2 regions of the Methylobacterium sp. GC_Met_3 genome follow, and region 1 is predicted to be linked to the other one. Evidence: predicted binding sites of a transcription regulator. Region 1 holds the regulator's gene; the other holds the start of a gene.
What was found. The regulator PhoB, encoded in region 1, activates phosphate uptake and scavenging genes when phosphate is short. The targets are predictions, from matches to a motif close to TGTCATNNANCTGTCAT.
Positions count from the first base shown of each region.

Region 2: a site for PhoB is predicted at 1,495-1,511, ahead of OXS27_RS24235 (alkaline phosphatase D family protein). Genes of this name have one in related genera too.

Region 1 covers NZ_JALNUL010000005.1:204,429-208,840, forward strand. Annotated here, with positions in the region: gene OXS27_RS10060 (protein-disulfide reductase DsbD domain-containing protein) at 1-2,084, shown strand, start outside; gene phoB (phosphate regulon transcriptional regulator PhoB) at 2,220-2,915, opposite strand; gene phoU (phosphate signaling complex protein PhoU) at 3,053-3,772, opposite strand; gene pstB (phosphate ABC transporter ATP-binding protein PstB) at 3,887-4,412, opposite strand, start outside.
Region 2 covers NZ_JALNUL010000031.1:43,939-48,350, forward strand. Annotated here, with positions in the region: gene hisI (phosphoribosyl-AMP cyclohydrolase) at 1-331, shown strand, start outside; gene OXS27_RS24230 (patatin-like phospholipase family protein) at 328-1,314, shown strand; gene OXS27_RS24235 (alkaline phosphatase D family protein) at 1,553-3,121, shown strand; gene OXS27_RS24240 (CBS domain-containing protein) at 3,444-3,875, opposite strand; gene OXS27_RS24245 (rhomboid family intramembrane serine protease) at 4,007-4,412, opposite strand, start outside.

The DNA.
Region 1 (4,412 bases):
GCACGCCGCCGGATCTTGTGCGGTCGAGCCTCGTGGCCGAGGCCGCCGCGGTGGCGGGGGCGCAGCCCTTCACCCTTGCCGTGCGGATGCAGGTGAAGCCCGGCTGGCACGTCTACTGGCGCAACCCGGGGGATTCGGGCCTACCGCCCGAGGTGACCTGGACCCTGCCGGCCGGCTTCAACGCCGGGGCGCTCCAGTGGCCGGCGCCGGAGCGGATCCCGATCGCGACGCTGATGAACTACGGCTACGAGGGTGAGGTCACGCTCCTCGTCCCCGTGACGCCGCCTCCGAGCCTCGATCCGGCCAACCCGGTGCAGATTCAGGCCAAACTGACCTACCTCGTCTGCGAGACCGAGTGCGTGCCGGGCTCCGCGGATCTCGCCCTCACCTTGCCGGTGGGCGAGCCGCGTCCCGACCCGGACAACGCAGTCCTGTTCGTCCGCGCCCGGGCCGCCCTCCCCACCCCTGCGCTCTGGCCGCTGAGCCTGTCGAGCCAGGGCGACACCCTGCAGCTCGATTTCGCGGCGTCGGGGCTCAAGCCCGACACGATCCGGAACGCCGCCTACTTCCCGTATGCCGAGACCGCGATCGACAACGCGGCCGCGCAGCTGATGGCGGTCGACGGCACCGGGCTGCACCTCACCGTCGCGCGGAGCAGCCCGACCGAAGCGGCGCCCACGGCCCTTCCGGGTGTGCTGACCCTGGACGAGGTGACGGAATCCGGCAGCCGCCGCCTCGCCTTCGCGTATGGCGACGAGCCGGTGCTTCCGACCGCGACCGCTCCGCCGGACCCCGTTGCGGCGAGTCCGACCGGGGCCGCCGCGCCCGAGTTCGATCTGCTGACGTTTGCCGCGGCCGCCGCCTTCGCCTTTCTCGGCGGCCTCATCCTCAACCTGATGCCCTGCGTCTTCCCCGTCCTGTCGATCAAGGTGTTGAGCCTCGTGCGGCATGCGGGCGAGGGTCCGGCCCGCCTGCGCCTGCACGGCTTCGCCTATACGGCCGGCGTGTTGGCGAGTTTCCTTGGTCTGGCTGGAGTGCTCATCGCCCTGAAGGGCGGAGGGGCGGCGATCGGCTGGGGGTTCCAGCTGCAATCGCCCCTGGTCGTGGCCGGGCTCGCCTATTTGCTCTTCGCGATGGGCCTGAACCTGTCCGGCGTGGTCGAGGTCGGAGGACGGCTCGCGGGTGTCGGCGATCGCCTGGCCCGACGGTCTGGCCTGAGTGGGTCGTTCTTCACGGGCGTGCTGGCCACGCTGGTGGCGACGCCCTGCACGGCGCCGTTCATGGGCTCGGCAGTCGGCTTCGCGCTGACCCAGAGCGCAGCCGTGGCGCTTGCTGTGTTCGCGAGCCTCGGGCTCGGCCTCGCTCTGCCGTTCTTGGCTCTCACTCTCTGGCCCCCGGCCCTCCGGGCGCTGCCGCGGCCGGGTGCCTGGATGGAGACGCTCAAGCAGGTGCTCGCCTTCCCGGTTTACGCCACCGTGGCCTGGCTGGTCTGGGTCCTGGCGCAGCAGGTCGATCCGCGCGGCCTTCTGGCGGCCCTGATCGGCCTCGTGCTGGTGGGTTTCTCTGCTTGGGCCTGGGAGCGCGGGCGCGCCGCCGCCCCCGGGGCACGCCGGATCGCGCAGGTCAGTGCGGCGCTCGCCCTGATCGCCGTGGTGGCCCTCGTGTCCACCCTCCCACAGGACCGTGCCACGCCGACTGCGCAGGCCGCCGCCGGCGGGATCGAGCCGTTCACGCAGGCCCGCCTCGACGCTCTGGCGGCTGCGCACAAGCCGGCCTTCGTCAACATGACCGCCGCGTGGTGCATCACCTGCGCGGTCAACGAGACGACCTCCCTGTCCACGAAGGCCGTGCGGGCCGCGTTGGCCGAGCGGGGCATCACCTATCTGAAGGGTGACTGGACCAACCAGAACCCTGAGATCACGCGCCTTTTGGAGAAGCACGGCCGGAGTGGTGTTCCGCTCTACCTGCTCTACAAAGGTGCCGGTGAGCCCCAGGTGCTGCCCCAGATCCTCACCGAGGGCACGGTGCTCCAGGCTCTGGCCTCCGTGCCGGCCGCTAACCGGAGCGCTGCGCTCATCCGCTGATCGGGGTTCCCAAAGGGCGGCTGCCCTTTGGCAGGGTGTCGGGGCGGAGCCCTGACGCTCGGGCTTCGTCCAACATCAGGGCTCTGCCCTGCACCCGCAAAAGGTCTCGACCTTTTGAAACCGGGACTTGGCGACTCAGGCTTCGAGGGAGAAGGTTTCGTCGAAGGCGTAGCCGGAACCGCGCACCGTGCGGATCGGATCGGTCTGGCGTGGGCCATTCAGCGCCTTGCGCAGGCGTCCGACATGGACGTCGACGGTGCGCTCGTCGATGTAGACGTCGTGACCCCAGACCCCGTCGAGAAGCTGCTCGCGGGAGAAGACCCGGCCCGGGGCCAGCATCAGGAATTCGAGCAGCCGGAACTCCGTGGGGCCGAGGTGCAGCTCCTCGCCGGCCCGACGCACCCGATGGCCGGTGCGGTCCAGTTCGAGGTCGCCGGCGGCCAGACGATCGGAAACATGGGCCGGTTTGGCCCGGCGCAGGAGCGCGCGGATGCGGGCGAGCAGTTCCGGAACCGAGAACGGCTTGACGATGTAATCGTCCGCGCCCGTCCCGAGACCGCGGATCCGGTCACCTTCTTCGCCCCGGGCGGTCAGCATGATCACCGGCAGCCGCTCGGTCTCCCGCCGGGCCCGGATTCGGCGGCAAAGCTCGATTCCGGACAGGCCGGGCAGCATCCAGTCGAGCAGGACCAGGTCGGGCATGCGCTCGGCCAGGAGCAGTTCCGCATCGTCGCCCCTTGCCGCTGAATCCACCAGGAAGCCCTCGGCTTCCAAGTTGTAGCGCAGCAGCGTGGTCAATGCCTCCTCGTCCTCGACGATCAGGACTTGCATACTCACCTTCGATGACCCGTTCTCGCGGCGGACGCGGCAATGGTGCCGGAGGCTCCGCCCAGCCTCAACCCAAACCGACCGTCACGGCGGCGACGCCCCCAGGGACGCCCCCAGGATCCTGCGCTCCGGGAAGCGCTTCACGGCGCCAGCCCCCCATCCACCGTCACGTAGTTCGACGCATCGTTCTTCGGTCGCTCGCCGGCGAGCGTCTCGCCCGTGGCGAGGTAGTGGATCGTCTCGGCGATATTGGTCGTGTGATCGCCGATGCGCTCGACGTTCTTGGCGCAGAACAAAAGGTGCGTGCAGAACGAGATGTTGCGCGGATCCTCCATCATGTAGGTCAGGAGCTCGCGGAACAGGGAATTGTACAGCGCGTCGATCTCGCCGTCGCGTTCCCACACGTCGTGGGCCGCCTCGATATCGCGGCTCGCATAGGCGTCCAGCACGTCCTTCAGCTGGCCCTCCGCGAGGTCGCTCATGTGGCGCACGCCAAGCACGATCTTCTGCGCCGGCGCCTGATCGGAGATCGCCACGACGCGCTTGGCCACGTTCTTGGCGAGATCGCCGATCCGCTCCAGGTCGCCGGAGACGCGGATCGCCGAGATGGTCTCGCGCAGGTCGATCGCCAGGGGCTGCCGCCGGGCGATCAGCAGGACGGAGCGCTCCTCGATGTCCCTCTGGAGGGCGTCCAGGCGCTTGTCGGCGAGGATCACCGCCTGGGCGAGCCCGTCGTCGCGGCGCACTAGGGCGTCGGTCGCCTCAGTGGTCATCTTCTCCGCCACGCCGCCCATCTCCGAGATCGAGCGACGGAGGTTTTCGAGATCGGTGTCGTAGGAGGTAACGATATGGCCGGGCATGAGTGGATCCTTCGATGGGGGCCAGGACGTGCGATCCCACCCGGTTGCCGCGATCCCGCCCGGCCGCCGCGGCGCCCGGGTCGCGATGGCGCGGAAACCGGTCTTCGAAACAGCTTAGCCGAAGCGGCCGGTGATATAGTCCTGCGTGCGCCGCTCGGTCGGGTTCATGAACATTTTTTCGGTTTGTGAGAATTCAATCAGCTCGCCGAGATACATGAAGGCGGTGAACTGCGAGATGCGCGCCGCCTGCTGCATGTTGTGCGTGACGATCGCGATGGTGAATTCGTCGCGCAGCTGCTCGATCAGCTCCTCGATCCGGCCCGTCGAGATCGGGTCCAGCGCCGAGGTCGGCTCGTCGAACAGGATCACCTCCGGGCGCTGGGCTACGGTGCGGGCGATGCACAGACGCTGCTGCTGCCCCCCCGACAGACCCATGCCGGACTGCTTGAGCTTGTCCTTGACCTCGTCCCAGAGCGCCGCCTTGCGCAGCGACGCCTCGACCCGGTCGTCGAGCTCCGATTTCGGCAGCTTCTCGTAGAGGCGGATGCCGAAGGCGACGTTGTCGTAGATCGACATCGGGAAGGGCGTCGGCTTCTGGAACACCATACCGACCCGGGCGCGGAGATCGTTGAGATCGACC
Region 2 (4,412 bases), on a different contig from region 1:
GCTGATCACCTGCATCGCGGTCGATGCGGGGGACGGCCGGGTGCTGATGCTCGCCCATATGAACGCCGAATCGCTCGCGCGCACGATCGAGACCGGCGAGGCGTGGTACTGGTCGCGCTCGCGGGCCGAACTCTGGCACAAGGGCGCCACCAGCGGCCAGATCCAGCGCGTCGTCGAGATGCGGGTCGATTGCGACCAGGACGCCCTGCTGATCCGCGTGGAGGTCGGCGGCGACGGCGGCTGCTGCCATACCGGCCGGCGGGATTGCTTCTACCGGGGGGTCGTCCGGCAACCGGACGGCCGCGTCACCCTGGAATTTTCCGGATCATGACCGCGACCCTTGCCGCGACCGGGTGGCAAGAGTGTCCCGCCGTTCCGTATTTCCTGCCCGGCGCCGTCGAGCCGATTCGGCCCCTGCCGAAGGCGGGGCCGCGGATCGGGCTGGCTTTGGGCGGCGGCTCGGCCCGGGGCTGGGCCCATATCGGCGTGCTGCGCGCCCTGGAGGAGGCCGGCATCCACCCGACCGTGGTGGCGGGCTGCTCGATCGGCGCCGTGGTGGGGGCCTGCTACGCCGCCGGGCGCCTCGATCGGCTGGAGGCCTTCGCGCGGGCCCTGACCCGGCGCCGGGTGGTCGGTCTGATCGATCCGCGGCTTCCGGGCTCCGGCCTGATCGCCGGCAACCGCCTGCGCCAGCGGCTCCACGCCGATCTCGGCGAGCGCCGGATCGAGCGTCTGCCGATCCGCTTCGGCTGCGTCGCCACCGAGTACGGTACCGGCGCGGAGGTGTGCCTGACCGAGGGGCTGGCGGTGGATGCGGTGCGCGCCTCCTACGCGATCCCCGGCCTGTTTCCGCCAGTGACCCATGCGGGCCGGGTGCTGATGGACGGCACGCTGGTCAACCCGGTGCCGGTGGCCCTGGCCCGGGCGCTCGGTGCCGATCTGGTGATCTGCGTGAACCTCAACGGCGATACCGGCGGCCCGGTTGTGCGGGAAGTGCCGGCCTACGTCCCCCGCCGCGGCTTCCTGACCACGCTGCGCGACCGCCTGCGGGGGTTTCCGCGCCCGGAGCCCGAGATCCCCGTGCCGGGCCTCGCCCGGGTGGTGCTCGACGCGTTCAACATCACCCAGGACCGGATCTCCCGCTCCCGGCTGGAGCGCGACCCGCCGGACGTGGCGATCGGGCCGGACGTGGCGGCGTTCGGGCTGTTCGATTTCCACCGGGCGGATGAGGGGATCGCGATCGGCTATCGAGCGGCGCGGGCGGCGCTGCCGCGGATCCGGGCTGTGGTAGCGGGGGCTGAGGCGCGGGCTTGAGGGCTCGCGTGGACGATCCAATCCAACCCCCCTTATCCTGAGGTGCCCGCGTCAGTGGGCCTCGAAGGAGGGCTCCAGGGATCGCGGGGCTGGCTGGAGCCCTCCTTCGAGGCTCGCTGCGCTCGCACCTCAGGATGAGGAGATGGGCTGGAAAAACTGAGAAGGCCCTAGCGCATCCGTCGTCATCCCTCTGTCGCGCCGGCCTGCGATGGGCGCCCCACCATTTGGAGGGGTTCCAATGTCTACGAGTCGCCGTCAGATCCTGCTCACCGGAGGCGCCGGCCTCGTCGGGCTGGCCTCCGGCCTCGCCCGCCCCGGCCTGAGCCGGGCCGCCGACCGGCCGCTCCTGACCCACGGGCTCCAATCGGGCGATGTCGGCACCGACTCGGCGGTGGTCTGGGCCCGCTCCGACCGGCCGGCCCGGGCGATCATCGAGTGGGCGACCACCGAGAGTTTTTCCAACATCCAGGGCGTCTTCGCCGACGCGCTGCCCGAGACCGACGGCACCGTGAAGGTGGCGCTGACCGGCCTGCCGGCGGGCCAGGACATTTTTTATCGCGTCCGCCTCCAGGATATTGCCGCGCCGACCATCGTCGGGCCGGCCCAGGTCGGCCGGTTCCGCACCGCGCCCGCGGATCGGCGCTCGGTCTCGTTCTGCTGGTCGGGCGATACGGCGGGCCAGGGCTGGGGCATCGACGAGTCTCGCGGCGGCATGACGATCTACTCCGCCATCCTGAAGAACCGGCCGGACTTCTTCATCCATTCCGGCGACACGATCTACGCCGACGGGCCGATCCAGGCCGAAGTGAAGCTTCCCGATGGCAGCCTCTGGCGCAACCGCGTCACCGAGGCCGTCGCCAAGCCGGCCGAAACCCTCGAAGAAATCCGCGGCCGGCACAAGTACAACCTCACCGACCGCAACGTGCTGGCGATGAACGCCGCCGTGCCGATCCTGGCGCAGTGGGACGACCACGAGGTCACCAACAACTGGTGGCCGGGCGAGCCGCTGACCCGGGCCGAGCACCTGAAGAAGAAATACACCGATCCGAACGTGCTGGCCCTGCAGCTGCGCGCGGCACGCGCGTTCCACGAATACATGCCGATGCGGTTCGAGCCGTCCGAGCCCGGCCGGGTCTACCGCAAGATCGGCTACGGCCCGCTGGTCGACGTGTTCATGCTCGACATGCGCTCCTACCGGGGGCCGAACGGCGAGAACACGCAGACGGCCTACGGGCCGGATTCCTATTTCATGGGGCCGAAGCAGATCGCGTGGCTGAAGCAGGCGCTGCTCGAATCCCGCGCCACCTGGAAGGTGATCGCCGCCGACATGCCGCTCGGCCTCGTGGTGACGTACGACGTCGATAAAAACTTCGGCTCGGAGGCGGTGGCGCAAGGCGACGGGCCGGCGCTCGGGCGCGAATTGGAGATCGCCGACCTGCTGCGCTTCATCAAGAGCGCGGGCATCCGCAATACGGTGTGGTTCACGGCCGACGTGCACTACACGGCCGCGCATTACTACGACCCCAACAAGGCCCAGTTCCAGGATTTCGAGCCGTTCTGGGAGTTCGTCTCCGGGCCGCTGCACGCGGGCACGTTCGGGCCGAACGCGCTCGACAACACCTTCGGGCCGCAGCTGCGCTTCGTGAAGGCGCCTGAGAAGGGCCAAGTGAACCTGTCACCGGCCTCCGGCTACCAGTTCTTCGGCCATGTCGCGGTCGACGGCCAGACCGAGCAGATGACGGTGACGCTCAAGGACGCGGCGGACGCGGATCTCTGGCATGTGACGCTGGACCCCATGCGGGCGTGAGGATGGACAATCCTCCCTTCCCTCGCCCCGCTGGCTGCGGGCGATGCAGGTGCGGGGCACACCGTTGATGTAGGGGCGCAACAGGCCCCCTCTCCCGAGCGGGAGAGGGTTGGGGTGAGGGATGAGAACTCTCAGGATCGAGCACGTGATCGATGTGCCGACGGGGCGCGCCTCGGTCTGAAAGTTCTCGACCCTCACCCTGTCCCTCTCCCGCACGGGAGAGGGGACCCGTGCCTCTTCAGGCTGGCCGGTGGGCCTACTAACACCTCAGACCTGGATAGCTCAGCTCGTAGCGGGCTAGAGAGGGAGAGCCGCAGCCCGCCTACGCCATGGTAATGTAATCCCGCAGCGCCTGATGCTCGGCCTCGACGGTGGCGATCTTGCGCGCCACCACGTCGCCGATCGAGACCAGCCCGATCAGGCGCCCGTCCTCGCAGACCGGCACATGGCGGAAGCGGCCTTCGGTCATCAGCGTCATGACCTCCTCGATCGTCGTGCTCCGCCCGCAGGTGGTGACATTCCCGGTCATGTGCGCGGAGACCGGCGCGTCGAAGGCCGAGCCCCCGTGGCCGGCCAACGCCCGCATGATGTCCCGTTCGGAGATGATGCCGGCCACCGACCCGTCGTCCTGAGCGACCACCAGGGCGCCGATGCGCCGGTCGGCGAGGATCTGAATGACCTCCTCGAGGGTCTTGTCGGGGGCTACGGTCACGACCGAGCTGCCCTTCTCGGCAAGGATGCGTGCGACGGTCATGGCTCTCTCCCGTGTAACGCGTCCGGTGCGCCGTCAACCTGCGACACCGGGATTGCGCTGTCGGCCGGGTTGGCCCCGGCTCCTTCACAATACGGCGAGTGTGTGGCCGTTTCGCCCGATTGGCAAGGTGGTCAGGCCCGCGGCGTCTCCCGCAGATCGAGGAACGGGAACAGCAGGAAGCCGACGATGAACCCGCCGAGATGCGCGTCCCACGCGATGGAAGCGCTCTCGCCCACCAGCGGCACGCTCACGAGGCCGAACAGCAGGTTGGTCACGAGCCAGATCGCCAGGAAGGAGACGGCCGTCCGGTTGCGCAGGAGTTCGGGGATGGTCTCGACCGGCCGGTGCGGCGGCAATTGCCAGGGCTGACCGCCATAGCCGGAGGCCGGCGGCTGGAACACGAACCGGGCGGCAGCCGCCATCAGGGCCGAGATCCCCGCGGAGGCGCCGACCAGGGGCCCCGCGCTCAGGGGATCGACCAACACGTGCAGCAGGCCGCCTGCCGCGGTGCCGGCGAGCGCGATGAGCCCGTAGCGC